Regions from separate parts of the Pseudoalteromonas sp. MelDa3 genome, predicted to be linked through region 1. Evidence: predicted binding sites of a transcription regulator. Region 1 holds the regulator's gene; each other region holds the start of a gene.

What was found. The regulator sigma-54, encoded in region 1, starts transcription at its own class of promoters, with help from an activator protein. The targets are predictions, from matches to a motif close to GTTGGCACGNNNNTNGNNT.
Region 2: a site for sigma-54 is predicted at 2,959-2,977, ahead of fliE (flagellar hook-basal body complex protein FliE). Genes of this name have one in related genera too.
Region 3: a site for sigma-54 is predicted at 1,936-1,954, ahead of CXF89_RS00735 (flagellar basal body rod protein FlgF). Genes of this name have one in related genera too.
Region 4: a site for sigma-54 is predicted at 3,401-3,419, ahead of glnA (glutamate--ammonia ligase). Genes of this name have one in related genera too.

Annotation. Positions count from the first base shown of each region.
Region 1 covers NZ_PJBR01000007.1:113,869-122,052, reverse strand. The annotation lists gene CXF89_RS02460 (ATP-binding cassette domain-containing protein) at 1-438, opposite strand, end outside; gene CXF89_RS02455 (calcium/sodium antiporter) at 694-1,662, shown strand; gene CXF89_RS02450 (KpsF/GutQ family sugar-phosphate isomerase) at 1,666-2,637, shown strand; gene kdsC (3-deoxy-manno-octulosonate-8-phosphatase KdsC) at 2,638-3,189, shown strand; gene lptC (LPS export ABC transporter periplasmic protein LptC) at 3,186-3,740, shown strand; gene lptA (lipopolysaccharide transport periplasmic protein LptA) at 3,730-4,275, shown strand; gene lptB (LPS export ABC transporter ATP-binding protein) at 4,272-4,997, shown strand; gene CXF89_RS02425 (RNA polymerase factor sigma-54) at 5,067-6,566, shown strand; gene hpf (ribosome hibernation promoting factor) at 6,593-6,880, shown strand; gene ptsN (PTS IIA-like nitrogen regulatory protein PtsN) at 6,885-7,337, shown strand; gene rapZ (RNase adapter RapZ) at 7,356-8,184, shown strand, end outside.
Region 2 covers NZ_PJBR01000013.1:38,662-46,845, reverse strand. The annotation lists gene CXF89_RS05005 (DNA-3-methyladenine glycosylase I) at 1-152, opposite strand, end outside; gene CXF89_RS05000 (sensor histidine kinase) at 285-1,397, shown strand; gene CXF89_RS04995 (sigma-54-dependent transcriptional regulator) at 1,394-2,860, shown strand; gene fliE (flagellar hook-basal body complex protein FliE) at 3,017-3,349, shown strand; gene fliF (flagellar basal-body MS-ring/collar protein FliF) at 3,370-5,085, shown strand; gene fliG (flagellar motor switch protein FliG) at 5,078-6,118, shown strand; gene fliH (flagellar assembly protein FliH) at 6,122-6,928, shown strand; gene fliI (flagellar protein export ATPase FliI) at 6,947-8,184, shown strand, end outside.
Region 3 covers NZ_PJBR01000002.1:67,435-75,618, forward strand. The annotation lists gene CXF89_RS00725 (flagellar hook assembly protein FlgD) at 1-431, shown strand, start outside; gene flgE (flagellar hook protein FlgE) at 490-1,833, shown strand; gene CXF89_RS00735 (flagellar basal body rod protein FlgF) at 1,991-2,734, shown strand; gene flgG (flagellar basal-body rod protein FlgG) at 2,756-3,544, shown strand; gene flgH (flagellar basal body L-ring protein FlgH) at 3,561-4,244, shown strand; gene CXF89_RS00750 (flagellar basal body P-ring protein FlgI) at 4,256-5,350, shown strand; gene flgJ (flagellar assembly peptidoglycan hydrolase FlgJ) at 5,523-6,539, shown strand; gene flgK (flagellar hook-associated protein FlgK) at 6,541-8,184, shown strand, end outside.
Region 4 covers NZ_PJBR01000009.1:105,761-113,944, forward strand. The annotation lists gene CXF89_RS03690 (CBM9 family sugar-binding protein) at 1-229, shown strand, start outside; gene CXF89_RS03695 (hypothetical protein) at 385-999, opposite strand; gene typA (translational GTPase TypA) at 1,144-2,967, opposite strand; gene glnA (glutamate--ammonia ligase) at 3,475-4,881, shown strand; gene CXF89_RS03710 (DUF4124 domain-containing protein) at 4,995-5,516, shown strand; gene glnL (nitrogen regulation protein NR(II)) at 5,599-6,669, shown strand; gene ntrC (nitrogen regulation protein NR(I)) at 6,684-8,069, shown strand; gene CXF89_RS03725 (cyclic nucleotide-binding domain-containing protein) at 8,099-8,184, shown strand, end outside.

The DNA of each region.
Region 1 (8,184 bases):
TAACTCAGAGGGCATTAAATCTTTAGCGCCACGTAGCCCAACCGCTTGCAATTTCATTAATACAACTAATCGGATAAGGTCTTCACTTAGCTTTGTGTGCTCTCTTATAGGAAACGCAATATTGTCAAATACCGACATATCAGTAAACAGCGCACCACTTTGAAAAAGCATGCTCATTTTAGTACGTGCTTCGTATAACTCTTTACGAGACATTTTAGGAATGCTGCCACCTTCAAATAAAATATCACCTGAATCTGGTTTAAGCTGACCACCAATTAAACGCAACATAGTGGTTTTGCCAATTCCGCTTGGCCCCATGATCGCAGTAATTTTACCTTTAGGAACGCTAAAACTCATATTTTTATATATAGTTCTATTGCCTCTCGAAAAGCTAACATCCTTGACTTCTACTATTGATTGCGACAAGTCGCTCTCCATAAAAATGTTCACTAGTGCACCTATTTTAAAGCTTTTTTGTCAAAGATGGAAAAAACAATTCGTAAGATTTTGTAATACACCCATGAAAAGGATTATAAGACTCGCTCAAAACAGCTTAACCCCGGCTTAAATTTTTAAATTAGCTGTTTAAAAGCAGCATTGTTACCTAGTTGACCTTACTCTTTTATTTATACTTTCATCTTGGCTTTTGTTACTATTCGCGCCATCCGTATTTTGTATAACTGGCTTAACACAATGGTTACCTCGTTTGTTATTTTAATTCTTGGTTTTGCAGCTCTTGTTTGGAGTGCAGACAGGTTTGTTTATGGCGCTGCGGCTCTTGCTAAAAACTTTGGTGTACCTACACTTATTGTTGGTTTAACCGTGGTAGCTATGGGCTCTTCAGCACCTGAAATGATGGTTTCAGCCTCTGCCGCTCTGGCTAATAAAACCGACACAGCGGTTGGCAATGCTGTTGGCTCTAATATTACAAACATTTTACTTGTGTTAGGTATCACTGCTCTATTTCGCCCTCTTTCAGTTTCATCTAGTACGTTAAAACGTGAAATGCCATTAGTGATGCTCGTATCTTTAGCTACTTGGTATGTGTTCTCAGATAACTACTTTTCATTTAATGAAGGTGTTGCACTTTTGGTTGGCTTTATCGTATTCATCGGTGGGTTAATTATTGTATCTATGCGTGCAAAAAACCAAGATGATCCATTTGTGTCAGAAGCCTGCGACGATGTACCAAACGATGTACCTACGAAAAAAGCGGTATTTTGGTTAGTTGTCGGCATGATACTCCTACCTGTTAGCTCTCATTTTTTAATAGGTTCGGCTGTCGATATTGCTAAATACTTCGGCTTAAGCGACTTAGTCATTGGCTTAACAATTATTGCCATCGGTACTAGTTTGCCTGAACTTGCCGCTTCGGTTGCAGGTGTACTTAAAAATGAAGATGATTTAGCACTAGGTAATATTGTTGGCTCAAACATATTTAATATTCTAGCGGTATTACCACTTGCCGGTATTATTAACCCTTCTGCCATTGACCCATCATTAGTAAGCCGAGACGTATTAATTATGATTGGCGCAACACTTGCTCTTATTATTATGTCATTGAACTTTAGAGGCACCCAACGTATCAATAGAGTAGAAGGCGGCTTATTGCTAATAGCATTTTTGGGTTACCAAGGGTATATTTTTAGTCAAGTAGGGTAAATGATGGCAACGCTAAATTTTATTGAACAAGGCCTTCGCGTTTTAGATGTTGAACGCCAAGCACTTAGTGATATTGCACAATATGTAGATGAAAACTTTCATAACGCGTGCCAATTAATGTACGACTGCGAAGGCCGTATTATTGTCATTGGTATGGGTAAATCAGGTCATATTGGCAATAAAATAGCGGCAACCCTTGCAAGCACTGGCAGTCCAGCATTTTTTGTTCACCCTGGTGAAGCAAGTCATGGTGATTTAGGGATGATCACTAAAAATGACGTGGTTATGCTTATTTCTAATTCAGGGGAGACCAGCGAAGTTTTAAATATCATTCCGGTTTTAAAACGACTTGGTGCCAAAATGATATCGATGACTGGCAATACGCAATCAACCATGGCGACCCTTGCTAATGTACATGTGTGTATTAAAGTAGAAAAAGAAGCCTGTTCATTGGGTCTAGCTCCTACATCAAGTACCACTGCAACGCTTGCGATGGGCGATGCCATGGCAGTTGCATTATTAGAAGCTCGCGGGTTTACAGCTGATGACTTCGCGCTATCTCACCCAGGTGGTAGTTTAGGCAAGCGCTTATTACTTACTTTAAAAGATGTTATGCACAGCGGCGCAAATACACCTATTATTAGCGTTTCACAAACAGTTAAAGATGCCCTTATTGAAATGTCTGCTAAAGGTTTAGGCATGACAGCCATTGTTGATGAAAATCAGCAGCTCGTGGGATTATTTACCGATGGCGATTTGCGTCGTATTTTAGAGCAAAGAATTGATATTCATACAACACAAATAGATGTTGTTATGACTAAGTCATGTACTACGGCTACACAAGATATTTTAGCCGCTGAAGCGCTTAATATTATGGAACACAAACGTATAAATGGCTTAATCGTCGTCAATGAGAAAAACCAACCTATTGGCGCATTAAACATGCAAGACCTATTAAAAGCAGGAGTGTTATAAATGCAATTTGAAGAACTCTATCAACCGCTGAGCGATGATGCAAAAGCACGCGCTAAAAAAGTAAAGCTACTTATATGCGATATTGATGGTGTATTTTCTGATGGCCGTATTTATCTTGGTAATCAAGGTGAAGAGCTAAAAGCATTTAATACAAAAGATGGTTTTGGCATTAAAGCGCTTATAAACAGTGGCTTTGAAGTGGCTGTAATTACTGGTCGTCATTCACAAATAGTGCAACAACGTATGAGCAGCTTAACCGTACAGCATATTTATCAAGGCCAAGAAAATAAGCTCATTGCCTATCAAGAATTAAAAGACAAACTCAACCTTAGCGATGAACAAATTGCTTATATCGGTGATGATGGTCCTGACATGCCCGTTATGGAATTAGTCGGCTTTGCTGTTGCAGTAAATGATGCCCATCCACTTATTAAACGTTTATCACACTATGTAACGCAAATGCCTGGCGGCTTTGGTGCAGTAAGAGAGCTCACCGACTTACTTATGCTTGAAAATGGTAAAGCATTGACTACACAAGGCACTAGTTCATGAATGCAGCGCGCATAATATTAAGCGTTTTATTCATTAGCTGTATGGTTTGGCTTTGGTACCCTTATTTTACACAAACAAATATTGTACCTCAGACTGAGCCTGAAGTTATTGCCAAGCCTGATTACATAGCCATTGAACTCAAACAAACAGCCTATGACGAACAAGGTAAAATTAGCCACAAAGTTACTGCGGCTAAAATGGAGCTATATCAACAATTAGGTTTTACGTTTTTTGAAAAACCTATTTTTACTTTATATAACGAAAAGCAAACGTGGCAAATAAATGCAGACGAAGCAACATTATACGAAGACAAACAATTAATTTTAGAAGGCAATGTGGTTGCCAAAAACTTAACCGATAACGCCATGATAGACAAAATCAATGCTGATAATATTCAGGTAGATATAAAGCTATTAACAATGCGTTCGGAGCAACCCGTTATCATCACTGGACCCAATTTAAAAATCACTGGTAAAGGCCTAGAAGCCGACTTAAAAACCGAAGTGATAAAACTAATTAACCATACGCGAACCATATATTATGACCAATAAAATATTAAAATCACTTATTATTCCTACACTTATACTAGCGTTTAATAGTAGTGCTGCAGAGCAAAATACGCAACCGGCTGCAAATCAAATTTCAATAAGCGCCGATAAGCAAGAAGGTCAATTAAAAGCTAATGTCGGGATTTTTGAGAAAAACGTTGAAATTATTCACGGTAATCGCCGTATCACAGCCGACCGCTTAGAAGTACATAAACGCGATGAACTTGGTGATAATAAACAATTATTAATTGCTACAGGTAGCCCTGCGTACTTTGAAGAAAAGCAATCAGATGGCACGACTATGAGCGCCAGTGCTGACGAAGTACGTTATGATGTATCTAAGCGTTTTTTAACGCTTGTTGGTAATGCACAAGTATCGCAAGCGGGACAAAAAATAAATGCTAAAAGCATTACCTACGATATAGAGCAGCAGCTAATCAGTGCCGAAAAAGATGAAAACTCAACTGACCGCGTTCACACAATTTTAGTGCCAATCGAGACTAAAAAAAGTAAAAAAAGCGACAAAGGTCAACCATGAGTACATTAAAAGCTGAACTATTAGCAAAGAGCTATAAAGGCCGTGAAGTTGTAAAAAACGTCGGCCTTGAAGTCAAAGCTGGCAGTATTGTTGGCTTACTTGGCCCTAACGGTGCAGGTAAAACCACCACGTTTTATATGATAGTAGGACTTGTACCTAGCGACAAAGGTAAAATATCGATAGACGATAACGATATTACTCTTTTACCTATGCATAGTCGTGCTAGATTAGGCATTGGCTACTTACCGCAAGAGTCTTCAATATTCAGAAAGCTGACTGTTTATCAAAACTTAATGGCCATTTTAGAAACGCGCAAAGAGTTAAATAAACAAGCTAGAGAAGACACTCTCGATAAATTATTAGATGAATTTAGCATACAACACATTCGTGATAGCCAAGGTATGGCATTGTCAGGAGGCGAACGTCGTCGTGTTGAAATAGCACGTGCGCTGGCAGCAGATCCTAAATTTATATTACTGGATGAACCATTTGCAGGTGTTGACCCGATTTCGGTATTAGACATAAAGAAAATAATAGAACATCTTAAAAATCGTGGGATTGGTGTATTAATTACCGATCATAACGTAAGAGAAACCCTTGATGTTTGTGAAAAAGCCTACATTGTTTCTCATGGGGAGCTGATTGCATCAGGTACTCCAGAACACGTATTAAATGATAAAACAGTACGCGATGTTTACTTAGGCGAGCAATTTAGGCTGTAACATTTACGCCATGTCTTTAAGCATCTGCTAGTATTAATTATAACAACATAAAAGGATTGTTAGAGATACATGAGGCAATCACTACAGCTGCGCATGGGCCAGCAACTTACAATGACTCCACAGCTGCAACAAGCTATTCGTTTGTTGCAACTCAGTACATTGGATCTCCAGCAAGAAATACAAGAAGCTCTCGACAGCAACCCGCTATTAGAGGTTGAAGAAGCAGACTATTCAGAAGACGCTGCAGGTAAAAACGAGCAAAAAGCAGATACAGATGACATAACTGTTAGCGCATCTGCCGATGATGCTCCAAGTGAATACGAACAAGATAGTGGTGAAGCACTTGCAAAAGACACGCTAAGTGACGACATGGCTATGGATGTTAGTTGGGATGAGTACATGAGTGCCGCCCCAGCAGCATCATCGGGTCCGATGCCTGAAGACGAATCAATATACCAAGGCGCCTCTACTGAAACGCTCCATGAGTATTTAATGTGGCAGTTACAACTAACGCCATTTAGCCCTACAGACGAAGCTATTGCTATTGCGATTGTAGAAGCCGTCGATGATTCAGGTATTTTAACACTAAGCTGCGAAGAGATTTTAGAAAGCTTTAATCAAGAAAACGAAGATGATAACGAAGTCGAACTTGATGAAATTGAAGCTGTATTAAAACGCATCCAACTGTTTGATCCTGTTGGTATTGCTGCACGTAGTTTACAAGAGTGTTTGTGTATTCAGCTTAACCAGTTTGATAAAGAAACACCTTACATTAATGAAACAAAAATGATTTTAACCGAGCATATTGATTTATTAGCTGCTCGTGACTATCGTACATTAATGAAGAAAACTAAGCTCAAAGAAGAAGAGCTTAAGGAAGTAATGACATTAATACATACTCTTAGCCCTAAACCTGCAGATACTATTGTAAGAGAAGAATCTGAGTATGTTATTCCTGATGTGTCAGTTAAAAAAATTAAAGGCCGCTGGGTTGTTGAGTTAAACCCAGACAGCATGCCTAAAATTCGTGTTAATAGCCAATACGCGGCAATGTCTCGCACTGTAAAATCCAGTGGTGACAGCCAGTTTATTCGCTCGCATTTACAAGAAGCTAAATGGTTTATTAAAAGCTTAGAAAGTAGAAACGACACGCTATTAAAAGTAACAAATTGTATTGTTAAGCAACAACAAGGCTTTTTTGAACACGGTCCTGAAGCCATGAAACCAATGGTTTTAAATGATGTTGCTGAAATGGTAGAAATGCACGAATCAACAATTTCGCGCGTAACAACCCAAAAGTATATGCACACACCCCGTGGTATATTTGAGCTTAAATATTTTTTCTCAAGCCATGTAAGCACCGAAAACGGTGGTGAATGTTCATCTACAGCAATCCGTGCGCTTATCCGAAAATTAATCGCAGCAGAAAACTCAGCAAAACCATTGAGTGATAGCAAAATAGCGGATATATTGGCTGAGCAAGGAATTAAAGTAGCGAGACGTACAATCGCAAAATACCGCGAATCTCTGGCTATTCCACCGTCAAATCAACGTAAAAGTTTGATTTAAGACGCAAAAAAAAGAGGGTAATGCTTATGCAACTAAACTTAACTGGTCGTCACGTAGAATTAACCGATTCACTAAGAGACTATATTAATACCAAATTTGCGAAGCTAGAAAGACACTCTGATCATATTAATAATGTTCATGTCATTCTCGATGTAGAAAAATTAAATCAAAAAGCAGAAGCCACCATACACGTAAGCGGTGCTGAGTTATTTGCCTCTACAGAACATCAAGATATGTATGCCGCCATTGACTCGTTGATCGACAAGCTCGATCGACAAGTAATTAAACACAAAGAGAAGCTTGCTCGACACTAATATGATGAAATTAAGCTCACTTATATGCCAGGACTGCAGCAAAGCTGCGGTCCTTTTTAATAGCAAAAAAAGAATTTTAGAGTTCATTAGCGAACTTGCTCACGACAAACTTCCGTATTTACCGCAACAAGATATTCTTAATGCTTTAATGAGCAGAGAAAAATTGGGTAGTACAGGTATAGGGCGTGGCATTGCCATTCCTCATGGAAGAATGAGCGGTGCAGAAGAGCCTTTGGCTTTAGTACTCGTTAGCGAAACTCCAATAAATTTTGATGCAATCGATAATCGCCCTGTTGATATTTTCGTCGCACTCATCGTACCAGATGGCGATAACCAGCAGCACTTAAAGACTCTAGCAACTATTGCTGATAAACTAAACAACAAAGATTTTTGTAAACAGTTACGCAGTGCAAAATCAGATGCTGAGCTTTACCAAGTTATTGTCAATCAATCATAGTTTTATAAAGGGTGTTAAATGGAGTTAATTATCATAAGCGGCCGTTCTGGTTCTGGAAAGTCGGTTGCTTTACGCGTTGTAGAAGATTTAGGTTATTATTGCGTAGATAATATTCCAGTTAACTTGCTTCCTTCATTAGTTCGCAGTGTGTCTGATAGCTACGATAAAATTGCTGTTAGCATTGATGTGCGGAACATCCCTAAACAACAAGATGAATTTAACGATATTCTTGAATACTTGCCTGGCTTTGCAAAACCTACGTTATTTTATTTAGATAGCGACGATCAAACATTGATCAAACGTTTTTCTGAAACTCGTAGATTACACCCACTATCAATTGACTCGTTGCCTCTTGATTTAGCCATCAAAAAAGAAAAAGAATTACTTGATGTATTAATCACCCGCGCCGACTTTATGATAGATACGACTGATTTAAGCGTTCATCAACTTGCTGAATCTATTCGTGAAAAGATTTTAGGTAAAAAAGATAAGCAACTGATTGTCACGTTTGAATCGTTTGGTTTTAAACACGGCATACCAAAAGAAGCTGATTATGTATTTGATGCACGCTTTTTACCAAATCCACATTGGGAACCTGAATTAAAACCTTTAAATGGGTTAGATCAACCCGTTAAAGATTATTTGGCCAATCACAGCATAGTGCAAAAATTCACATGGCAAATTCAAACATTTGTACAAACGTGGTTACCGCACTTAGAGCGAAATAACCGCAGTTATTTAACCATTGCCATTGGGTGTACTGGCGGACAACATCGCTCTGTATATTTAGCGCAAACTATTGGTGAAAGTTTTGCAATGACACATCCCAATGTAAAAATTCGCCATC
Region 2 (8,184 bases), on a different contig from region 1:
CTTAAGCCTGCTTGCGCTGATTCTAGAGTGATAAATTCAAACAGCTTTGTATCATCATAAAGGGGGACGCCCCATTCTTCATCATGGTAAATAACGTAGTCGGGTTTAGTGGTGTCGAGCCACGGGCAACGGCACTTTATTTGCTCACTCATTATTATTCCTTTTTGCGTGCGTCATTTTTATGTCGCTCAAATTATTGATGTAACTTAATGATAAGTATGTAAATAAATTTTGGTATAAATCGTGCATTTAGACATGTATCTACATCAATTCGAGATTTGATTATGGCCCTTGCTAGCGTGCTAAAACCACAGTTTTTTTCTGCAAATCAGTATAACCCATGTTTACTTCAAGAGGAGTACATTGGTGAATTAAGCGATCTGCGCAAGCAAGCAAGTTGGCTTTCACATTTGGTTGATACCATGCCAGCAGGCGTGGTTGTACTTGATGGCAAAGGCTTGATTGCAAAAGCGAATCAAATAGCGATTGATATGCTTGGCGAGCCACTTGAAGGCGAACGCTGGTTTAATGTTATTCAGCGCTCTTTTAGGCCACATCAAGACGATGGTCACGAAGTGTCTTTAAAAGATGGGCGCTTAATAAAACTTGATATTACCGCTTTAGCCCCAGAGCCTGGGCAACTTATTTTAATGACGGATTTAACCGAAACTCGCCGTTTACAAAAACGTGTTGCACATATGCAGCGATTAAGCGCGCTGGGTAAAATGGTTGCATCATTAGCGCATCAAGTACGTACGCCGCTCTCAGCCGCTATGCTGTACGCTGCTAATTTAGGATCAAAGCGCTTACCCGAAGCATCTCGCGATAACTTTCAAACAAAGTTAATGTCGCGTTTAAAAGATTTAGAAACTCAAGTAAACGACATGCTGTTATTTGCCAAAAGTGGCGATCAGCAAGTTGTTGAGCAAGTTTCAATGCAGCAGCTTTTAACAGAAGTTAAAGCAGGTGCTGATGCGATGGTCGCACTTAATGAAAGTGAGCTGGATGTAAGCTTACCAGAGCCAGATATACAAATAGTCGGTAATAAAACGGCATTGGCCAGTGCTATCCAAAATCTTGTGCACAATAGTATTCAAGTTATTGGCGGCGGTGCAAAAGTAAAAATTAGCGCACAAAGAGATTTAAAAGATTTAGATATGGTTCGTATTAGCGTGAGCGACAATGGCCCAGGTGTTGATTTAAGCCAAAGCGATAAAATTTTTGAACCATTTTTTACTACCAAAAGTCAGGGCACAGGTTTAGGGCTTGCTGTAGTGAGTTCGGTGGCTAGTGCGCACCAAGGCCGTGTTGATGTGACCAATAATACGCAGGGTGGTGCCTGCTTTAGCTTGTTACTGCCTATTAAGGCAAAATCTAAACTAGAGGGTTCATTATGAGTAACACTATTTTAGTTGTTGAAGATGACGCCGGTCTTCGTGAAGCCTTAATAGATACCCTTGAAATGTCGGGTATTGAATGTGTTGCAGCTAACAGTGCTGAGCAAGCAATGTTACTGCTTAAAAAAGATCAATTTTCGCTTGTTGTAAGCGACGTGCAAATGGGCGCAATGAGTGGACTTGATTTACTACGCAGTATTAAATTAAACCACCCTGATTTACCTGTATTGATGATGACGGCGTACGCCACAATTGACGATGCGGTAGAAGCCATGCGCCTAGGTGCAATTGACTACATGGCTAAACCATTTGCACCTGAAGTGCTGTTAAATATGGTGAGCCGTTATTTGCCTGAAAAAGCAAAAGAAACCGACGGACCTATTGTTGCCGACCCAACTAGTATTCAATTATTGGAGCTTGCAAGTAAAGTAGCACGCTCTGATGCAAGTGTAATGGTACTTGGCCCAAGTGGTTCAGGTAAGGAGGTACTTGCTCGTTATATTCATGATAAGTCGAGCCGATGTAATGAGCCATTTGTGGCGATTAACTGCGCGGCTATTCCTGAAAATATGCTCGAAGCCACGTTATTTGGTTACGAAAAAGGGGCTTTTACGGGCGCGATTCAAGCATGTCCGGGTAAGTTTGAGCAAGCACAAGGCGGTACTATTTTACTTGATGAAATTACTGAGATGGACTTAGGGCTACAAGCTAAACTTTTACGCGTACTGCAAGAGCGTGAAGTAGAGCGTTTAGGGGGTCGTAAAACAATCCAGCTCGATGTACGTATTTTGGCAACCAGTAATCGTGATTTAAAAGAAGCTGTGTCTGAAAATCAGTTTAGAGAAGATTTATATTACAGGCTTAATGTTTTTCCACTTATGTGGCGACCATTGAGCCAACGCCCTGGCGATATTATTGTATTGGCTAAGCATTTAATTGAGCGCCATATAAGTAAAAGCAAAGAGCCCATGGCATATTTAGATAAAGCTGCCGAGCAAAAGTTATTGGCTCACGCGTGGCCTGGTAATGTGCGCGAGCTTGATAACGTTATACAACGTGCGCTTATACTGCGAAGTGGCGATACAATAAACGAGCATGCTATTTTTATCGAAAACTTAGTATCTAATAACTTTGTTATGGAGCCATCATTGGCACCAGCGCAAACAGTATCGCCAACAGAATTAGCTCACGCAGATAAAGGCGTTGATAAAAGCACGCTAAGCTCTGCATATTATGATGAAAAATTGCATGCCGAGGATGAGCCCAAACAAGGTTTACTTGCGGCAGATACCGGTAGCTATAAAGATGAGCTTAAAGACAAAGAGCATCGCATTATTTTAGAAACCCTTGCACGTTGCCAAGGCAAGCGTAAAGACGTTGCCGAAACGTTGGGCATAAGCCCACGCACTTTACGTTATAAACTAGCGCAAATGCGCGATTTAGGTATTTCACTTCCTGCATAACCTCCTATAAACCCTGAGTTTGCGCTGCGAACTTAGGGTTGTCAAAACTCTGACTAACACAAACTAAAGTTAACCTATTGTATTTTAATGATTAATTATTTGGCATGCTTTGTGCTTTATTACTTATAAGAGTTCACTGCGTGTCAGAGATAAATTATGAAAATTCAAAACAGTGCTGTATTTCAAGAAATGCAATCAATGGCTTTAGAAGCCGGCCGTAATAATCAAATAAATAAATTGCCGACTCAAGTTCAACCTACTTCTACTTCCCAGTTTGGCGACATGCTAAGTGATGCACTAAATTCAGTGCATGGATTACAACAAGATGCCGCTCAAAAAGTAACAGCAGTTGAGATGGGTGATCGAAGTGTATCGCTTGCTGAGGCGATGATTGCTTCTCAAAAATCGTCAGTTGCTTTTGAGGCTACAGTACAGGTTCGTAATAAACTTGTTGAAGCTTATAAAGAAATCATGAACATGCCTGTTTAATTAGGTAGTGGAGAATTATTGTGGCGCAATCTAACCAATCTACAGACCTAGCACTTGCTGGTGGCGGTATTGACCAAAGTGGTGGTGATGATCAACAAGAACAAAAGTCAGGCTACTTAAGTGCTTTAAATGGTGTTGATGTATTGCGCCAAGTAACATTGGTTATAGCATTAGCTATTTGTTTAGCTATCGCAATTTTCATTATTATTTGGGCTCGTCAGCCAGATATGCGCCCGTTAGGTAAAATGCAAACTGAAGAGCTTATTCAAACGCTCGACTTTTTAGATGCGCAACAAATTGAATATCAACTAGATGGCAACGTTGTATCGGTTGATGAAAGCGAATACCAAAACATTAAATTGTTAATGACCCGCGAAGGGTTAGAGCAAGGGCCAGCGTCGGGCTCTGATATAATTATGCAAGATATGGGCTTTGGTGTAAGCCAACGCTTAGAGCGCGAACGCCTAAAACATGGTCGTGAACAGCAATTAGCACGCACCATTGAAGAGCTTAATAACATTACTCGCGCCAAAGTATTGTTAGCTATTCCTAAAGAAAACGTATTTGCCCGCAGAGAAAAAAAACCATCAGCTACCGTTGTATTAACACTCAAACGTGGACGCTCACTTGACCGTGAAGAAGTAGACTCTGTTGTTGATATGATTGCTTCAGCAGTACAGGGTTTAGAGCCTATGCGAGTTACTGTAACCGATCAAAATGGTCGATTACTAAATTCAGGTTCGCAAAGCTCATTAGCAGCACGCTCTCGTAAAGAATACGACTTAGAACGTAAGCGCGAACAAGAGTACCTTGAAAAAATAGACAGTATTTTAATACCGGTTGTTGGGCTTGCAAACTATACAGCCCAAGTCGATTTGAGCATGGACTTTAGCTCTATTGAAGAAACTCAAAAGCGTTATAACCCAGACCTACCAGCGGTTAGAAGCGAGACCACATTTGAAGAAAATAACATTGGCGGCCTAGCTGTTGGTATTCCAGGTGCACTTACAAATCAGCCACCGCTAAACTCGAACATTCCTGAGGTTGCGGGGCAAGGTGGTGCAGGCACAGCTACGTCACCAACACGCAGCCACAAAGAAGCCACACGTAATTATGAACTCGATACAACCATTTCGCATAAGCGCCAGCAAAGTGGTGTAATACGTAGAATAAGCGTATCAGTTGCTGTTGACTACATTGCTAAAGTGGGAGAAAACGGTGAAACAACCATGACTCCACGCTCGGTAGAGGCATTGTCAAATATTCGTCGCTTACTACAAGGTGGTGTAGGTTTTGATATGCAACGTGGTGATGCACTTGAAGTCGTAACAGTGCCGTTTGTACGTGAAGAAACAAATTTAGCAATAGAAGTGCCACTGTGGGAACAAGACTGGTTTATGAAAATGGCCCGCCTTGTATTAGGCGCCTTAGTTATCATTGTATTGATAATGGCAGTAGTAAAACCAATGCTTAAACGCTTAATTTACCCAGACGATACACTAGAAGAATACGACGAAGATGCATTAAGTTCGGGCGTAGATATTGGCGACAACACGCTTGATATGCTAAATAAAGACTTTGATTCTGCTTCGGTTGGTTTCTCAAGTGATGGTACACTGCAGTTACCGGATTTACATGGTGACGAAGATTTACTTAAAGCAATTCGTGCCCTTGTAGCTAACGAACCAGAACTATCATCACAAGTAGTCAAAGCGTGGTTAACAGAAGATGACTGATCAAGAACAAAAACAACTCCCGCCAGCCTTTGATGTTGATAAGCTAGATGGGGTAGATAAAGCCGCTATATTACTTTTGAGTTTATCAGAAGAAGATGCCGCGCAAATCCTTAAACACTTAGAACCTAAACAGGTGCAAAAAGTGGGTATGGCGATGGCTGGGTTACAGGATTTATCACAAGCCAAGATTAGCGCTGTACACAACTTGTTTATAGAACAAATTCAAAGCTTTAGTACCATTGGTTTTCAGTCAGAAGACTTTATTAGAAAAGCGCTTACTGCAGCCCTTGGTGAAGACAAAGCCGCTAGCCTTATTGACCAAATTGTTATGGGCTCAGGCGCTAAAGGCTTGGATTCATTAAAATGGATGGACTCTAAACAGGTCGCTAGTATTATTCGCAATGAGCATCCACAAATTCAAACTATTGTATTATCGTACTTAGAGCCAGAACAGTCAGCTGAAATTATTTCTCAGTTTCCTGAAAAAGTACGCTTAGATTTAACCATGCGGATTGCAAACCTTGAAGAAGTTCAGCCTGCAGCACTGCAAGAGCTAAACGAAATAATGGAAAAACAATTTGCCGGCCAAGCAGGTGCGCAAGCTGCTAAAATGGGTGGTTTGAAGGCTGCAGCAGATATTTTAAATTACCTTGATACTAACGTTGAAGGGCAGTTAATGGACTCTATTCGTGAGCATGATGAAGAGATGTCGCAGCAAATTCAAGACTTAATGTTTGTGTTTGAAAACTTAATGGATGTTGAAGACCGTGGTATTCAAGCAATCCTACGAGAAGTACAACAAGACGTACTAATGAAAGCAATTAAGGGTGCTGATGATGCACTTAAAGATAAAATACTAGGTAATATGTCTAAGCGTGCAGCCGAAATGCTTGCTGATGATTTAGAAGCAATGGCACCGGTACGTATAAGCGAAGTAGAAGCGGCGCAAAAAGAGATTTTATCAACAGCGCGTCGTTTGTCTGACTCGGGTGAAATTCAGCTGGGCGGCGGCGGTGGCGAGGAGTTCCTGTAAACCATGAGCAAACTCAAAGGACGCACACTTCGGGCTGATGAAGCAGATGAATTATTAAAAAACTGGGCTATTCCGGATGTAGCACCAGATGAGAGCAGCTTTGGGAATCGCTCTACAGCTTATGGCACACCGCTTAGTGAGTTGTACAAAAAAGAATTAGCCGAAGAAATGCCTATTGATGAGCCACAAGAACCAGAACTCCCTGCGCTTACCATGGTTGAGCTTGAACGTATTAGACAAGACGCGTACGAAGAAGGCCTTAAACAAGGTCATGAGCAAGGCTACATAGACGGCTTTGAAAAAGGCGTTGGCGAAGGTAAAGAAGCAGGTTACAAAGAAGGCTTAGATCAAGGTAAAACACAAGGCCTTGAAGATGTAAAACCATTAATTGAAGAGCAGTTAACAAGTTTAAAAGCCATTTTAGAGGGGCTAACTGCACCGCTAGATAAAGTGGACGAACAAGCCGAGAAGCAATTAGTACAACTAGCTAGCATGTTGGCGGAAGCTGTTATTTATCAAGAAGTAAAAACATCGCCTGATGTGATTTTACATACGTTAAAGCAAAGTATTGATTCACTTAATGCGGAGCAAGAAAAAGTACGAATCCATTTAAACCCCGAAGACTTAGAACTCATAAAAGAGAGCTACGGCGAACAAACCATTATTGATAATAACTGGCAATTAATGGCAGAGCCCACTCTTGAGCGCGGTGGCTGTGAAGTTAAAACAGCGCAATCTTCACTCGACATGACCCTTAAAACACGTGTCAAAGAAACGTTGGATAGTTTTTTGCATAATAGTGGTATCTAACTATTTTATTGGCGTGTTATGTCAACTCAACGTGCACCTTTAAGCGAACGCTTATCTCAATATCAACAACATATTAAAACCCCGGCGCCTGCTGTGGCAGGTATTTTAACGCGTGTTGTTGGCCTTACCCTTGAGGCTAGAGGCTTACGTGCACCCGTTGGTAGCCAATGTAAAATAGAAACTATGAACGGCTTTGTAGACGCTGAAATAGTCGGTTTTAACGATCAAACTTTGTACTTAATGCCTAACGACCACATCTCTGGTGTATTACCTGGTGCGCGTGTTATTCCTCAAGTAAATAATTTAGGTTTACCTGTAGGGATGAGTTTATTAGGCCGCGTGGTGGATGGTTTAGGGCGACCGCTAGATGGCCTTGGTAAAATTAATGCTGAGCATCATTTAAAGTTTGCGCAAAATACTATAAACCCGCTTTCAAGAAGACCAATCACTAAGCCTATGGATGTAGGTGTGCGTGCTATTAACTCGGTTATCACAGTAGGGCAAGGCCAGCGTATGGGCTTGTTTGCAGGCTCTGGTGTGGGTAAATCAGTACTTCTCGGTATGATGACCCGAGGTAGCGAAGCCGATGTAATTGTTGTTGGCTTAGTGGGGGAGCGTGGCCGCGAAGTAAAAGAATTTATTGAAGAAATACTCGGTGTAGAAGGGCGCAAACGTTCAGTTGTTGTCGCAGCGCCCGCTGATTCATCACCACTTATGCGTTTAAAAGGCTGTGAGAGCGCCGTAACTATTGCAGAGTATTTTAGAGATCAGGGTTTAAACGTATTATTGTTACTCGATTCGGTAACACGTTACGCAATGGCACAACGTGAAATTGCACTTGCTGTTGGCGAGCCGCCCGCTACAAAGGGTTATCCGCCTTCGGTGTTTGCTAAATTACCTGCGCTGGTGGAGCGTGCTGGTAATGGCGGTGAAGGGCAAGGTTCTATTACCGCCTTTTTTACGGTGTTGAGTGAAGGCGATGATATGCAAGACCCTATTGCTGATGCAGCGCGAGCTATTTTAGATGGCCACATTGTATTATCGCGTGATTTAGCAGACAGCGGGCACTATCCCGCTATAGATATAGAAAAATCGATTTCGCGTGTTATGCCTCAAGTCGTTTCTGAACCACACATGCAACAAGCCCGTGTACTTAAGCAAGTTTATTCAATGTATCAACAAAACAAAGATATGATTACTTTAGGTGCTTATCAAAAAGGGACCGATCAAATGCTCGACCAAGCCATAAATATGAT
Region 3 (8,184 bases), on a different contig from region 1:
CTTCGATGACATCGAACTCAGCCCTGCAAGCTTCAACGCTTGTAGGTAAGCAGGCTTTACTTGAGTCAAATACTGTCGATTTAAATGAATCAGGTGATGCTAAAGGGTCTATCGTTGCCGAAAGTGCAGTTGAAAGCTTAACGCTTAGTGTAACTGATGCTTCTGGACAGTTAGTGAGAACAATTGATATGGGTTCCCAGGCTGCCGGCGCTGTTCGCTTTGTTTGGGATGGTAATAATGAAAGCGGTGAGCGTTTACCTGAAGGCGAATACACGTTATCGGCACAAGGTAGTACCAATGGTCAGTTTTCTAGCTTGCCTATTGCAACTTTCAAAAATATTGAAAGTGTAAACATTAACGGATCAAGCGGCATCATTGTTAACACCAAAGAAGGTGCGGTTAGGTTAACCGACATTGCAGAGATTGCGTAACAAATTTAATATTTCTTGCCTGCCAGCAGGCCACAGATTAACAGGTTAGAGGTGAACTATGAGCTTCAATATTGCATTAACCGGCCTAGCTGCCGCACAAAAAGATTTAGACGTAACTGCAAATAATATTGCAAACGTGAATACAACAGGTTTTAAAGAGTCGCGCGCTGAGTTTGCTGATGTGTATGCATCGTCAGTATTTAGCTCTGGTAAAACTAAAAATGGTGATGGTGTTCAAACCGCTATGGTTGCACAGCAGTTTCATCAAGGCTCACTGCAATTTACAAATAACTCACTTGATTTAGCGATCACTGGTGAAGGTTATTTCGCGATGAGTGAAGACTTAGGTTCTCAAGATTTTTCATATACTCGTGCAGGTGCATTCAAATTAAATGAAGATAATTTTGTAGTAGATGCTAAAGGTAATTTTTTACAAGGTTTCCCTGTTGATGAAGCTACAGGTGCCACTACATCAGTAAGTTTGAGTACTTCATCACCATTACAAATACCGGATTCGTCTGGTTCTCCTCGCGCAACAAGTAAAGTGTATTCATCATTTAACTTAGATTCACGAGAAACTCAACCCACAGTTGATACTTTCGATTCAAATACAAGTGCTTCTTATAATAGTTCTACATCAACTACAGTGTATGACTCATTAGGTGAGCCACATGTTTTACAGCTGTTCTTTGTAAAGCAAGACCCAGAAAATACACCAAACGAATGGGACGTTTACGCAACTTTAGACGGGAAAAATTTTGGGACAGATGGAGTTGAAACAGTCGCAGGTTCACATACCCCTATAGATACTTTTGAATTTACATCAGCAGGTTTGCCTGATGTTGAATTACCAGCTATAACGTTCCCTGATATAGACCTAGCTTCTGATGCGACTACAGGTTTGACTTCTCTTTTAACTAATGGTGCAAGTTTTCCTGATAAAGTGTCAGTCAGTTGGCGTGATGAAGCGGGAACAAGTAATAAAGTACCTACCCAGTTTGCAGGTAACTTTGAAGTAAAAGCACTTGAGCAAGATGGCGCTACCGTTGGCCGTTTAGCCGGGATTGACATTGGTACTGATGGTAAGGTAGTTGCGTCTTACAGTAATGGTGACTCAACTTTTTTAGGTCAAGTTGCTATGGTACGCTTTTCTAACTCACAAGGCTTACAGCAAGTAGGTGATACTGCTTGGAAAAAAAGTTTAACATCTGGTGATCCCATTGCAGGTGAGCCAGGATCAGGTACTTTAGGATCGATAAACTCATCAGCACTTGAGCAATCAAATACTAACCTTACAAACGAGCTTGTAGACTTAATTACTGCACAGCGTAATTACCAAGCAAACTCACGTGCGCTTGAAGTTAACTCAACTATTCAGCAAAGTATTTTGCAGATTCGATAAGCTAAACCCTATTAAATATATTAGGCTGCATTTTTGCAGCCTTTTTTATAAGTCCTCTTTGCAAGCCCTTCTAAATACCTCTCAATGTTGCGTCAAATTTAATCTGGCATCTATTTTGCATTTGTAAGTTCAGAGATTTTTTATGTGAGTCGATACTATGGACAAAATGGTCTACATTGCGGCCTCTGGCGCTAAGCAAAGCCTACAAGGGCTTGCTTTAAAAGCCAATAATTTGGCAAATGCAAATACAACGGGTTTTAAAGCTGACTTTGCGCAGGCGCGTTCTATGCAAGCGTTTGGCGAAGGTTTGCCTACACGAGTATTTTCAATGCAAGAGCGTCCGGGTTCTAACATGGTATCGGGTGGCATTGTTCAAACCGGGCGAGACTTAGATATCGCGATGAGCGATAACGCATGGCTTGCTGTGCAAGATGCCTCCGGTAATGAAGCTTACACAAAAGTGGGTACGTTAAACGTTACTGCTCAAGGCATGCTCGTAACCAGTCATGGTCGTCAAGTTATTGGCGAAGGGGGACCTGTTATTTTACCTGTCCCAGTCGAAAAAATAGGGTTTAGCCAAGATGGCGCTATTCAAGTTCGACCACAAGGCGCTCCAGCTAACTTTTTAGAAGAAATAGACACGCTTAGAGTAGTAGAAGCAAATAGCTCACAGCTCGAAAAAGGTAACGATGGTTTATTTAGACCAAAAGCAAATGTAACAGTAGATACCTCTGCCAATGTAAAAGTTTTAAGTGGTTCGCTTGAAATGTCTAATGTGAACCCTGTTCACGAAATGGTCGACATGATAAGCCACCAGCGCCAATTTGAATTACAAGTGAAATTAATGAAAACAGCTGAAGAAATTGACGAGCGTCAAGATCAGTTATTACGCATAGTTTAACTTTAAAGTGAGGACACGATTATGAATCCAGCATTGTGGATCAGTAAAACTGGGCTAGACGCTCAACAAACCGATATATCGGTTATCTCAAATAATTTAGCGAATGCGAGTACCGTAGGCTATAAAAAAAGCCGCGCTATATTTGAAGATTTACTTTATCAAAATATTAATCAACCAGGTGGTCGTTCATCGCAAGATACCGAAATGCCATCGGGCTTAATGTTAGGTGCGGGTGCTAAAGTTGTAGCTAACCAAAAAGAGTTTACGCAAGGCAACATGTTGACCACCGAAAATTCACTAGATTGGATGATTTCTGGTGAAGGTTTTTTTGAAGTACTGCAACCAGATGGCAATATTGCTTACTCGCGCAATGGTCAGTTTACTACCGATGGCGATGGACGAATTGTAACATCGGGAGCAGGTTACGTTATTCAGCCAGAAATGAATGTACCTGATGACGCGCAATCAATTACGGTTTCGCAAGACGGCGAAGTATCTGTACGTGTTGCAGGCCAAGCTGATAACGTGGTCATTGGTCAGCTTACTATTAGTGATTTTATTAATCCGTCGGGCCTTGAGCCAATTGGTCAAAACCTTTATACCGAAACCGCTGTAAGTGGTGCGCCGGTACAAGGTAATCCTGGTGTTGAAGGGTTAGGTAGCATTATTCAAGGCTCACTCGAAACTTCAAACGTAAATGTAACTGAAGAGCTCGTAAACCTAATTGAAACTCAGCGTATTTACGAAATGAACTCAAAAGTAATTTCGGCCGTTGACGAAATGATGAGTTATATCAATCAACAGCTTTAATAGAGTAGGGGGAATTATGCGTAATATTATTTTATTTACAGCGGGCACATTATTTTTAAGTGGCTGTATGTCTACGCAAAATAGTGAAGTAGTGCAGGACGACCCTTACTACGCACCTATGTACCCCGAGCCTATTTTAGAGCCGCTGGTAGCCACAGGTTCATTGTTTAATACTCATACATCAAACGACTTATATTCTGATAAAAAAGCGCTACGTACTGGCGATATAATTACGGTTAAATTGCAAGAGTCTACTCAAGCAACAAAAGCCGCTAAAACAGAAACAGACAAAGAAACCGACGCAAGCTTAGACCCAGTGATTGGCTTAGGTGGTCTACCTGTAAATATAGGTGGCGATAGTATTCAGTTTGGCATTGGTAGCGATTCGTCGTTTACGGGCGATTCAAAATCAAACCAGTCAAACAGCTTAGTGGGCGATATTTCGGTTAATGTAATGCGCGTTTTACCTAATGGTAACTTAGTTATTCGCGGCGAAAAATGGCTAACGCTTAATACCGGTGAAGAGTTTATTCGTTTAGAAGGGCTAGTACGCCCTCAAGACGTAAGCGCCGATAATACGGTTGAATCAAACCGCATTGCTAATGCACGTATTCAATACTCAGGTAAAGGGCAAACGCAAGAAGCGCAAAGTCCTGGTTGGCTTACACGTTTCTTTAGCAGTTCGCTGTTTCCATTTTAGAGGGTAACAACATGAATAGCCTTAAAGCTTTATGTTTAGTTGTGTTATTAGGTTGGCAGTTTACTGCCAGTGCTGAGCGCATAAAAGATGTGTCTATGGTTGAAGGCGTACGCTCTAACCAATTAGTTGGTTATGGCTTAGTGGTTGGTTTACCAGGCACTGGCGAGCAAAACTCATACACACAACAAAGTTTTAGAGGCATGTTGAACAGCTTTGGTATTACGCTACCCTCAACTCAAAGTCCTAAAATTAAAAATGTTGCCGCTGTTGCTGTGCATGCAGAATTACCTGCATTTAGAAAGCCCGGACAAACAATAGATATTACGGTTTCTTCTATTGGTAGTGCAGGCAGTTTACGTGGCGGTACTTTACTACAAACCTTTTTAAAGGGGGTAGATGGTAACGTATACGCTATTGCACAAGGTAGCTTAATTGTCGGTGGCTTAGGCGCACAAGGCCTTGATGGTAGTAAGGTTGTAATTAACACCCCTACAGTTGGTCGTATACCAAATGGCGCAACAGTTGAACGCACTGTAGAAAGCCCATTTATGCAAGGCGATTACATTACCTTCAACCTAAACCGCCCAGACTTTACAACGGCAAAACGCCTAGAAAAAACAATTAATGACCTAGTTGGCCCAAATAGCGCACAAGCAATTGATTCTGTTTCTATCCGTGTTATTGCACCACGCGATGCATCCCAGCGTGTATCGTACTTATCGACACTCGAAAACTTAGAATTTAAGCCAGCTGATATGGCCGCTAAAATTATAGTTAACTCGCGTACCGGTACAATTGTCATTGGCAAAAACGTTAAGCTTCAGCCTGCGGCTATAACTCATGGTGGCTTAACAGTAACAATTGCAGAGCAACAAAATGTGTCACAACCAAACCCGCTAGCAAACGGTGATACAGTTGTCACACAGCAAAGTATTATTGATGTAAACCAAGACGACTCGCGCGCCTTTGTATTTAATCCAGGTGTAAGCCTTGACGATTTAGTTCGCGCAATTAACGAAGTAGGCGCAGCGCCTGGTGACTTAATGGCTATTTTAGAAGCACTAAAAGAAGCCGGCGCAATTAACGGGCAGTTAGTTGTTATATAAATAACTCAAGTCAATAAATAACGTATTACTTAAGCTCTATATTTTTGAAACAAGATATAGGGCTTTTTATTTACAGCAACTTAAGTTTATTATTTTTATCTTCCTCGTTTTATCGGTAGTGGCTCAATTTTTGCATTTTTAACTGCATTATTCATTTTGTGTCAAAAAGCCGATGGAAACTAATCACCTCGATAAACAAAACTTTTTTGATTTAGGCAACTTAGATTCACTTCGTAAAGAAGCCTTAACCAGTGGCGATGCATCAACTGATGCCTCTAAAGCTGCGCTTAAAAAAGCGGCCGCACAATTTGAAGCTATTTTTACGCAAATGCTGCTCAAAGGAATGCGCAAAGCTAACGAAGCATTTGAAGACAAAGACAGCCCATTTAATTCAAGTGGCGTAAAGTTTTTTGAAGAAATGCACGATCAGCAACTTTCAACAGAGCTTTCATCAAATGGCTCGTTAGGCCTTGCCGATTTAATTGTTCAGCAGTTATCGCCTGAGTCTAAAAACTTTATGCCAGGTTCGGTGCTTAGAACAACTAACGATATTTTCAGCGATACGCAAGTCGGATCCGCTCTTCCTCATGAGCAAAAAAATAAGCAACCCGATCTTATCGTTAAAAGTACTAAAGCCGATATTGCTGAGCCTAAGGTTAATACTGCAGAGTCTAAAACCGATAGCCCAACATTTAAAAATGCAGAAGAGTTTGTAAGTTCAGTGTGGGAACACGCTAAAACTGCAGCGCAAAAAATAGGTTTAAACCCAGCGGTAATGGTTGCTCAAGCGGCACTTGAAACCGGTTGGGGTAAACACATTATTAATAAAAGTGACGGTGGCAGCTCAAATAACTTATTTAATATTAAGTCAGATAAAAGCTGGGAAGGCGATAAAGCAAGCAAAGTAACGCTTGAGTTTGAGCAAGGCACACCCGTTAAAAAACAAGCAAGCTTTAGAGCCTACGATTCAATTAAAGATAGCGTGAACGACTTCGTTGATTTTTTAACGCAAAACCCACGCTACCAAGAAGCATTACAAAATACAGCAAAACCAAATGACTTTTTAGATTCATTACAAAAAGCAGGTTATGCAACCGATCCAAATTATGCCAGCAAAATAAAAAATGTGCTCAATAGCAGCCAGCTAAAAGACATTGCGGCAAACGTGATCCGCCAAGGAGTAGAGTAACATGTCGTTTAATTTATTAAACATTGCCAGTTCTGGGGTTAGAGCAAGTTCGGAGCTACTGCAAACGACAAGTAAAAACATCGCCAATGTTAATACCGAAGGCTATGTGCGCGAGCGTACAGAGTTTACCACTATGGTTGATAACCAAGTGGGGCGAGGCGAAACATACCGATTACTAAATGAGTTTGCTCAGTCACAGCTAAATCGTGACACCTCTAATAAATCGTTTTTCGATCAGTTTATTACTGAGGCAAATCGAGTTGATACTATTTTTTCTGAAGAGTCTAATAACCTATCTACAGGCATTAACTCTTTATTTAATAACGTACAAGAAGCGCTTAATCAACCGTCATCTACCGTTGCTCGCTCATTAGTAATGACCGACGCGCAAAGCTTAATTGATCAAATGGATAGACTTTCGGGCATCGTGCTTGATCAAAAAAGTGTAGTGAACGAGCAGCTTGAAATTTTTTCAGACGAAGCAAACTCACTCATTCAAAGTATTAGTACGCTAAATCAAAATATTGCAGCCGTTAATGGCACTAATAATGCCGCAGATGCAAGCTCTACCTATAACGAACGCGATAAAGCAATACGCGACTTATCAGAGCTAATAGACATAGAAACGCTTGATGGTCCAAATGGCGAAAAACTCGTTTTTATGGGCACAGGCGAAGCAGTTGTTATGCAAAATGGCGCATTTAACTTATTCTCGATGACAGGGGATCCCGATCCTAACTTTAAAGAATTCACGCTTGACGTTAATGGTGGCAAAGCAGTGCCGCTTGAAGTTGATGTAAGCAAGCTTAAAGGCAAAATTGGCGGCTTACTCGCTTTTAGAGATGACATATTAGTCCCTGCTCAAAACCAAATTGGTCAAATGGGCTTAGCGATAGCCGACGCATTTAACGAGCAAAACAAATTGGGTATGGATGCAACAGGTCAGCTAGGTGGTAATATTTTTAATATACCTACCGTTGGCGCTTATGCGTATCAAGCGAATACTGGTGATGCCGGTATGACTGCAACTGTAGAGCCTGGTAAGGGCAGTGAGCTTCCGGCAAGTGACTTTATTATTACTTATACGAGTGCGACATCGGTTTCTATTCAACCGGTAGATAATAAAGGCGAACCGCTAGGTGACCCATCAGTTGCAGATATCCCAGCTGATGGGATCATAAATGCAGACGATATTCGAAATGCAGTCCCTTATCAAGCGGCAACAGCTACAACACCAGAAGTATTAGCAACGGTAAAAGACTCCTTCGGACTACAATTAAATATAGATACAACCAAAACAGGTAACGTGGGAGATCAGTTTCAAATTAAGCTTAATTCTGACTCGGCTTCTAGCATTACGCTTGCAACAGGGCGCGCAGAAGATTTAGCACTAGCATCGCCTATTCGTACTGCTAACAGTATAGATAATATAGGCACCGCTACTATTTCAGTGGGAGAAGTAACAAGCGTGACATCGGGTGGTTTTACCACCGCTCCCGGTTTGACCAATGGCGGTATTACCCTAGTAAAAACAGGCACTGCAAACGAATATCAAATTTCTGATGAAAATAATACGGCAACAACAATTATTATTCCACCGCCAGGTAATAATGTTTTATCTCAAGCAGGAACGCCATACAGCGAT
Region 4 (8,184 bases), on a different contig from region 1:
GATAAAACTCTACCCGAATGATTATAAAGAAGGTGCTAAAAATACCCCAATTACACTTAGCGAAAAGCAGGTAATCGGATTTATGCTAGCGTATTGCGATAACGATGGCAGTGACGTGCGCGAGCACTTTATGGGCTCACACGAAGTACAACCAGTAAATGGCGACAGAAACCGTGGCTTTATAGATGCAGATGTATTTGGCAAAATCACCCTACTCCCTAAAAAGTAAGTTACTCCCACCAATAAAATAATTAAGTAGGTTGGGTTGAGCGCAGCGAAACCCAACGAAAAAAATCCCCTACCAACAAACATGGGGGTTTTGCATTATCGATTGCTTAAATAAAGATCAAAGTAAAAATATTACCTACTTGACCTGTAACAATATTAATTTTGAGTTTTTTCTAGATCCACTATCCAATGATTATTTTCAAAGTCTTTTTTTTCCGACTCATCAAACTCAAATACTCTTTTAAAAATACTGTTCAAGTCAAATAGGAATTGTCCTTTATCTAAAACTTCTAACCTTGCTTGAATATTTTTTTCCCAGCCGTTGTCGTTTGTATTTAGAAGCACTTTCTCAGCATTAGAGTGAGCAAGAGTATTCCTCAAGTTAATTATTTTACTTATTTTTTCATTAGTCTCTTTATCAAGATCTATATCCAATTTTAACTTTATATAATCTCTCCATTTATCTCTAACCCTCAAATTTTTAAGTCGATTGCTTAACTTCAAATACCTTGCGCCATAATAATTAATATATGCTTCTAATGTGAGCGCAGCATATAAAACGAAAGAATTTGAATAAAATATGAAAGAGTGAATATGCAATCTATCTTCTTTACTTAACTGACCTGACCTCTCCCTAGCTTCTTTATATTTAGGATACGCTGCTTGTATTGAAAAAAAACAGTCTACCGTGAAATTGTAATACAGTTCATATTGCTTCTCTAAAATATATTTTTCACCATCATCGTTTTTAAGTAATATTCCAGTATGCATAGTTAATTCCTTTTTACATTTTCCAATTTATTTAATATTCAAAATAGCACTCATTTAAATTTAAATAAATGAATCTCACCCACAAAAAAGCCGCTGTATTTTTCAATACAGCGGCTTTTAAAATCATAATTCTAAATTAATAGATTATGCTTTAGGTCCACGACCTGCACGTTTACGTTCGTTTTCTGTAAGGTAACGCTTACGAATACGAATGTTTAGTGGAGTTACTTCAACTAGCTCGTCATCATCGATGAACTCAAGCGCTTGCTCAAGTGAGTAGTTAAGGTGTGGAGAAAGCGTTTGCGCTTCATCAGTACCAGATGCACGTACGTTAGTTAACTGCTTGCCTTTAAGGGCGTTAACTGTAAGGTCGTTATCACGGTTATGAATACCGATAACCATACCTTCGTATACTTCAACACCGTGACCGATGAATAAACGGCCGCGTTCTTGTAAGTTGAATAATGCGTTAGTAAGTGCTTTACCAGTTGCATTTGCAATCATTACGCCGTTCTTACGAACACCGATGTCGCCACCTTTGTGAGGACCGTAATGATCGAACGTATGGTACATAAGACCAGAACCCGAAGTAAGCGTCATGAAATCAGTTTGGAAACCAATTAAACCACGGCTAGGGATCATGAAATCTAAACGCATACGGCCTTTGCCATCTGGAGTCATGTTAGTAAGCTCACCTTTACGTAGGCCAACTTGTTCCATAACAGAACCCTGATGCTCGTCTTGACAGTCAATAGTAACTGTTTCAAACGGTTCTTCTAGAACGCCATCTACAGTACGTAAGATAACTTCCGGACGAGAAACTGAAAGCTCGTAACCTTCACGACGCATGTTCTCGATTAAGATACCTAGGTGTAATTCACCACGACCAGAAACACGGAAGCTATCTGGGCTACCAGTATCTTCAACGCGAAGTGCTACGTTGTGTACTAATTCTTTGTCTAAACGTTCACGGATATTACGTGACGTTACAAACTTACCTTCTTTACCACAGAAAGGTGAGTTATTTACAGAGAATGTCATTGTTACAGTTGGCTCATCAACACTTAGTGGTGGTAATGCTTCAACGTTTCCTGGGAAACAAACTGTATCAGAAATCTTAAGCTCACCAATACCTGTTACAGTTACGATGTTACCAGCGTAAGCTCTATCAGTTTCGATACGTTCAAGACCTAGGTAGCTTTGTACTGCGCCAATTTTACCATTACGTGTAGTGCCATCAGCACTGATAATAGTAACTTGTTGGTTAGGAGCAACAGAACCACGTTTAATACGACCAATACCAACTACACCAACATAAGAGTTGTAATCTAGTTGAGAAATTTGCATTTGGAAGTCACCTTCAGGATCTGCATCCGGTGGTGATACTTCGTCAACGATCATCTTGAACATAGGTTCCATGTTGTCTGATGGCTCGTCTAAATCTAGTGTTGCCCAGCCGTTGATAGCTGAAGCGTAGATTACTTTAAAATCTAACTGTTCGTCAGTTGCGCCAAGGTTGTCGAATAAATCAAAGATTTGATCCATAACCCAATCAGGACGTGAACCTGGCTTATCAATTTTATTGATAACTACGATTGGCTTTAAGCCTTGCGCGAATGCCTTTTGCGTAACGAAACGCGTTTGTGGCATTGGACCTTCTTGAGCATCAACAAGTAATAATACTGAGTCAGCCATCGAAAGTACGCGTTCAACTTCACCACCGAAATCGGCGTGTCCCGGAGTATCTACGATATTGATATGGTAGTCGTTCCAAGAGATGGCTGTGTTTTTAGCCAAAATGGTAATACCACGTTCTTTCTCAATGTCGTTTGAGTCCATCACGCGCTCTTCGTTACCGCCGCGTGTTTCTAATGTACCTGATTGCTCAAGTAGTTTGTCAACCAGAGTTGTTTTACCGTGGTCAACGTGCGCGATAATCGCTATATTTCTTAACTTTTCGATGCTCATATATTTACTCAGAGAAATTAAATTCTCAATGATCCTGCAAGATCTACGCACTCATCCACGCTTTCGCGAGATGTCCCAGCATAGGATTTAAAAGGGCGCATATTATCCCTCATTAATGACATGGATGAAAGTTTATCCAATACATATTTTAAAACTTTCTCAATACTTTTACTAAGTATCTGTTTTATATATGACAATTATATGAATTAAATTTCAATATTTTTTTGAAAAACAGCCTTTTTGACTATTTTTCCGATCTTTTTGTTACTCTTTTGCATTTAGGTTATGCTAATTTCAGCTGATTAAATTAACAACAAATTACGCTCTGTAAATTTTGCACCGAAATGGAACATTTACGCACCAACATGGTGCGTTTGTATATTCCATTTTGATGCAATGATATTTTTTTAATTTATAAACAGCCAGTTACAATAATGGCACAAAATCAGCTTAGTAAATATCAAAGCAATTATGCAGCAATAACAAAACCCAATAGTTGGAGGACACATGTCACAATCGGTTTTAGATTTTATTAAAGAAAATGACGTCAAGTTCATTGATTTACGCTTTACTGACACTAAGGGTAAAGAACAACATGTATCGATTCCTCATCACCAAGTTGATGAAGATTTTTTCGAAGACGGTAAAATGTTCGACGGTTCTTCAATTGCAGGCTGGAAAGGCATAAACGAATCAGACATGGTATTAATGCCAGTTCCTGAGTCAATCAAACTAGACCCTTTCACTGAAGAAGCGACATTAATTTTACGTTGTGACGTAGTAGAGCCTTCTACACTACAAGGCTATGAGCGCGACCCGCGTTCTGTTGCTAAGCGTGCTGAAGATTACATGCGTTCTACAGGCATTGCAGACACTGTTTTATTTGGCCCTGAGCCAGAGTTTTTCGTATTTGACGATGTTAAATACAAATCAGATATGTCTGGTTCTATGTACAAAATTGATTCTAAGCAAGCTGCTTGGAACTCAGATAAAGAATATGCAGATGGCAACACTGGTCACCGTCCAGGTGTTAAAGGCGGTTACTTCCCAGTTGCTCCAGTTGATGACTTCCAAGATTGGCGTTCAGCTACGTGTCTAGTTCTAGAAGAAATGGGGCAAGTAGTAGAAGCACATCACCACGAAGTAGCAACAGCAGGTCAAAACGAAATCGCTACTCGCTTTAATACAATGGTATTAAAAGCGGATGAAATTCAAGAAATGAAATATGTTATCCATAACATGGCTCACTTATACGGTAAAACAGCAACGTTTATGCCTAAGCCAGTTGTTGGTGATAACGGTTCTGGTATGCATTGTCACCAGTCTTTAGCTAAAGACGGTGTTAACCTTTTTGCTGGCGATAAGTACGGCGGTCTTTCTGAAGATGCACTTTACTACATTGGCGGTATCATTAAGCATGCTAAAGCAATTAACGCTTTCGCAAATGCGTCTACTAACTCGTACAAACGTTTAGTACCAGGTTTTGAAGCACCCGTTATGCTTGCATACTCTGCACGTAACCGTTCTGCATCAATCCGTATCCCAGTGGTTCCATCTGAAAAAGGTCGTCGTATTGAAGTACGCTTCCCGGATCCAACTGCTAACCCATACCTTGCTTTCTCAGCAATGCTTATGGCTGGCCTTGATGGTATCAAAAACAAGATCCATCCTGGCGATGCTATGGATAAAGATTTATACGACTTACCAGCTGAAGAAGCAGCAGAAATTCCAACTGTTGCAGCATCACTTGACGAAGCACTATCTGCACTTAGCGCAGACCGTGAATTCTTAACTCAAGGTGGCGTATTCACTGATGACTTAATCGATGCTTACATCGAACTTAAGTCTAAAGAAGTTGAAAAGCTTAACATGACAACTCACCCAGTTGAGTTTGAAATGTACTACAGCTGTTAATTAAGCTGTAAAAAATATGTGTGTTCTCAAGCCCGCTTTGCGGGCTTTTTTAATGGTAAAATTAGTCAATCTCCACTAAAGTTAAGTTACCGATAAAAATGCAGGGCTGCAGAGTGAATAACAAGATTTTATTACTATTAATTACTTTAGGATTAAGTAATTATGGTTATGCCGGTGAAACAAAAATATACGCTTGGAAAGATAAAAATGGCGTATTAGTGTTCTCAGACACCCCTCATAAAGGGGCCCAAGAGGTAAAGCTCACCAGCCAAGATCTTAATATGCCTGCCACAAATACTGACATTTTTGACGAGCAACCTCAGCCTCAACAAGCGGCCTTTAGTATTGCTATTTCCTCACCTGATCATAACCAGACTATTCGTGAAAATACCGGCACTGTGTATGTAACTAGCCGAATAAAACCACGCTTTGAAACTGGTTTTACTATACAACTTTTTATTGATGGTAAAGCACACGGCCCAGCCAGTGACAGCTCAACCTTTGCAATTAGAGATGTAGAACGTGGTCAGCACACACTACAATTAAAGCTTTTTAATAGTAAAAACCAAGTTATTGCTACAAGCGAACCCTGCATATTTTTTATGCACCGAAAAGGGCTAAACCTAGGTAACTAAATTGGGGCATTACTAAACGTGCAGCAGTGTATTTAACCATATAACTTGCTTGCAAACATCCACGCACTAAAATGGTGCAGCTATGATTAATAATAAAAACTTTAGCCCTGAGCTACTCGATGCCATTTGGCAAAATCAAACAACCGCTATCATGCTACTTGATAAAAACTTCACCGTTGTATATGCCAACACCAGTACCAGCGAGCTGCTTGGCCTTGGTAATAAGCGCTTGTTAGAACAACCGTTTGATAGCCTTTTTAACTACCATTCAATCGATTTACAGCGTATAGAACAATACTCATTAGTTGAAGGCGTAGATTGCCAGCAGCATAGAGCTGACGTGGTTTTTAGCGATTCTCGCCATGCAAAAGTAGCCGTAAGTACACGACAAATTAAGTTTAATGGCTCGCTTTATATTTTATTTGAGTGGCGCCAAACCGATGACGAAATTAAGCACGACCAAGCGTCTAATCAAATGCATCAATATCAAGCTGCCCGAAACCTAATTAGAGGCTTAGCTCACGAAATTAAAAATCCTTTAGGTGGAATTCGCGGAGCGGCGCAGTTATTGCAGTATGAGGTTGATCAACAAGAAAGAGATCAATGTGCTGAGCTCATCATTGAGCAAGCCGACCGATTACGCGAACTAGTAGATAGGCTTTTGGGGCCCAATCAACTTCCGCAAAAATCGTATGGCAATATACATCAATCACTTGAATCAGTTGCAAGGCTAAGTACGTTAGATAATTGTTCTAACATTAGCTTAGTTAAAGATTACGACCCAAGTATTCCTGATGTATACATTGATCAAGGCAAAATTCAGCAAGTGGTATTAAACATTGTTCGAAATGCCCAACAGGCGCTTGTAGATGGCGGTGAAATAACAATAAAAACCCGCATTAATCATCAGCATCGTCGCCCAGGTAAAGCACCTAAAAAAGCCTTGTTGATCCAAATATCTGATAACGGACCAGGTATTGATCCCAGTGTACGCGAAACACTGTTCTACCCTATGATCACCAATAAAGAAGGTGGCTCTGGGTTAGGACTCTCAATAGCGCAAACACTGATAGATCAACATGATGGCTATATAGAATGTGATAGCTGGCCTGGACATACTGAATTTAATATCTATCTGCCCTTTGCAGATTAATGTTTGGAGTTTGCATGAAAACAGTTTGGCTTGTAGATGATGATGCTTCTATTCGATTTGTACTTGAAAAAGCACTAACCCGTGCAGGGTTTAACACAGAGAGCTTTGCTAATGCGCAAGATGTACTAAGCGCACTAAAGTTTAGCCAACCTACTGTTTTAGTTTCTGACGTACGAATGCCTGGTATGGATGGTATGGCGTTGCTTGAACTTATTGCAGAGCAAAACCCTGGGCTGCCGGTTATTATAATGACTGCGCACTCAGATTTAGACTCAGCTGTAAATGCATTCCAAAAAGGTGCTTTTGAATACCTTGCTAAGCCGTTTGATTTAAACGAAGCAGTGGCGCTAGTCGAAAGCGCATGCAGAGCAAACTCCACTAAAAAAACTAAGCGAAAGCAAGCTCCACCAAAAAGTGCCCACATAATTGGTGAAGCGCCCGCAATGCAAGAAGTGTTTAGAGCGATAGGTAAACTATCGGCCTCTAGCATGAGCGTATTAATAAATGGCGAATCTGGAACAGGTAAAGAACTTGTCGCCAGTGCGCTGCACAATCATAGCCCACGTAAAGAAAATCAATTTATTGCACTTAACATGGCAGCCATTCCAAAAGAGCTTGTTGAGTCAGAGTTATTTGGCCACGAAAAAGGCGCATTTACGGGCGCCGACAGCGTGCGTAAAGGCCGCTTTGAGCAAGCCAATGGCGGCACACTATTTTTAGATGAAATTGGTGATATGCCACTTGATGTACAAACACGTTTATTACGCGTTCTTGCCGATGGTGAGTTTTATCGCGTTGGTGGCCATCAAAGTATAAAAGTAGATGTGCGTATTATTGCGGCTACGCACCAAAACCTTGAAGATTTAGTTAAACAGGGCAAGTTTAGGGATGATTTATTTCATCGTCTTAATGTTGTGCGCCTACGTTTACCTGCTCTTCGAGAGCGTACTGAAGATATAGAAAGCTTATCGCAACACTTTTTACATAAAAGCGCTAAAGAGCTACAAGTAGAAAGCAAAGTGCTGAGCCCTAAGGCAACTGAGCAATTACGCTTATTTAATTGGCCAGGCAATGTACGCCAATTAGAAAACACCTGTCGCTGGCTTACTGTAATGGCACCGGGTGAGCTTGTAAGCGAGCAAGACTTACCGCCGGAGATTCTGGATGCTTCGCCAACCCAGGAAGAAGGTGATTGGCTAGATGCGTTTCAGCAATGGCTTAATCAAGAGCTTAAACAAGGCAAAGAAAATATTTGGCCTGACATTCAAGCCCAGCTAGAAACTCGCTTAATTAAAACCGCACTGGCTAATTGTTCTGGTCATAAGCAAGATGCTGCTATAAAAATTGGTTGGGGACGCAACACGTTGACCCGAAAATTAAAAGAGCGCAATATTAGCTGATTAAACGCTTTTAACACATTTGGTTATTGATGAAGCTAATCGAACATATTCCATTATTCAAACAAATGGAAATTATAAACAGGCTGCACTTTTTTAAAGAATTCACGCTCAGCGA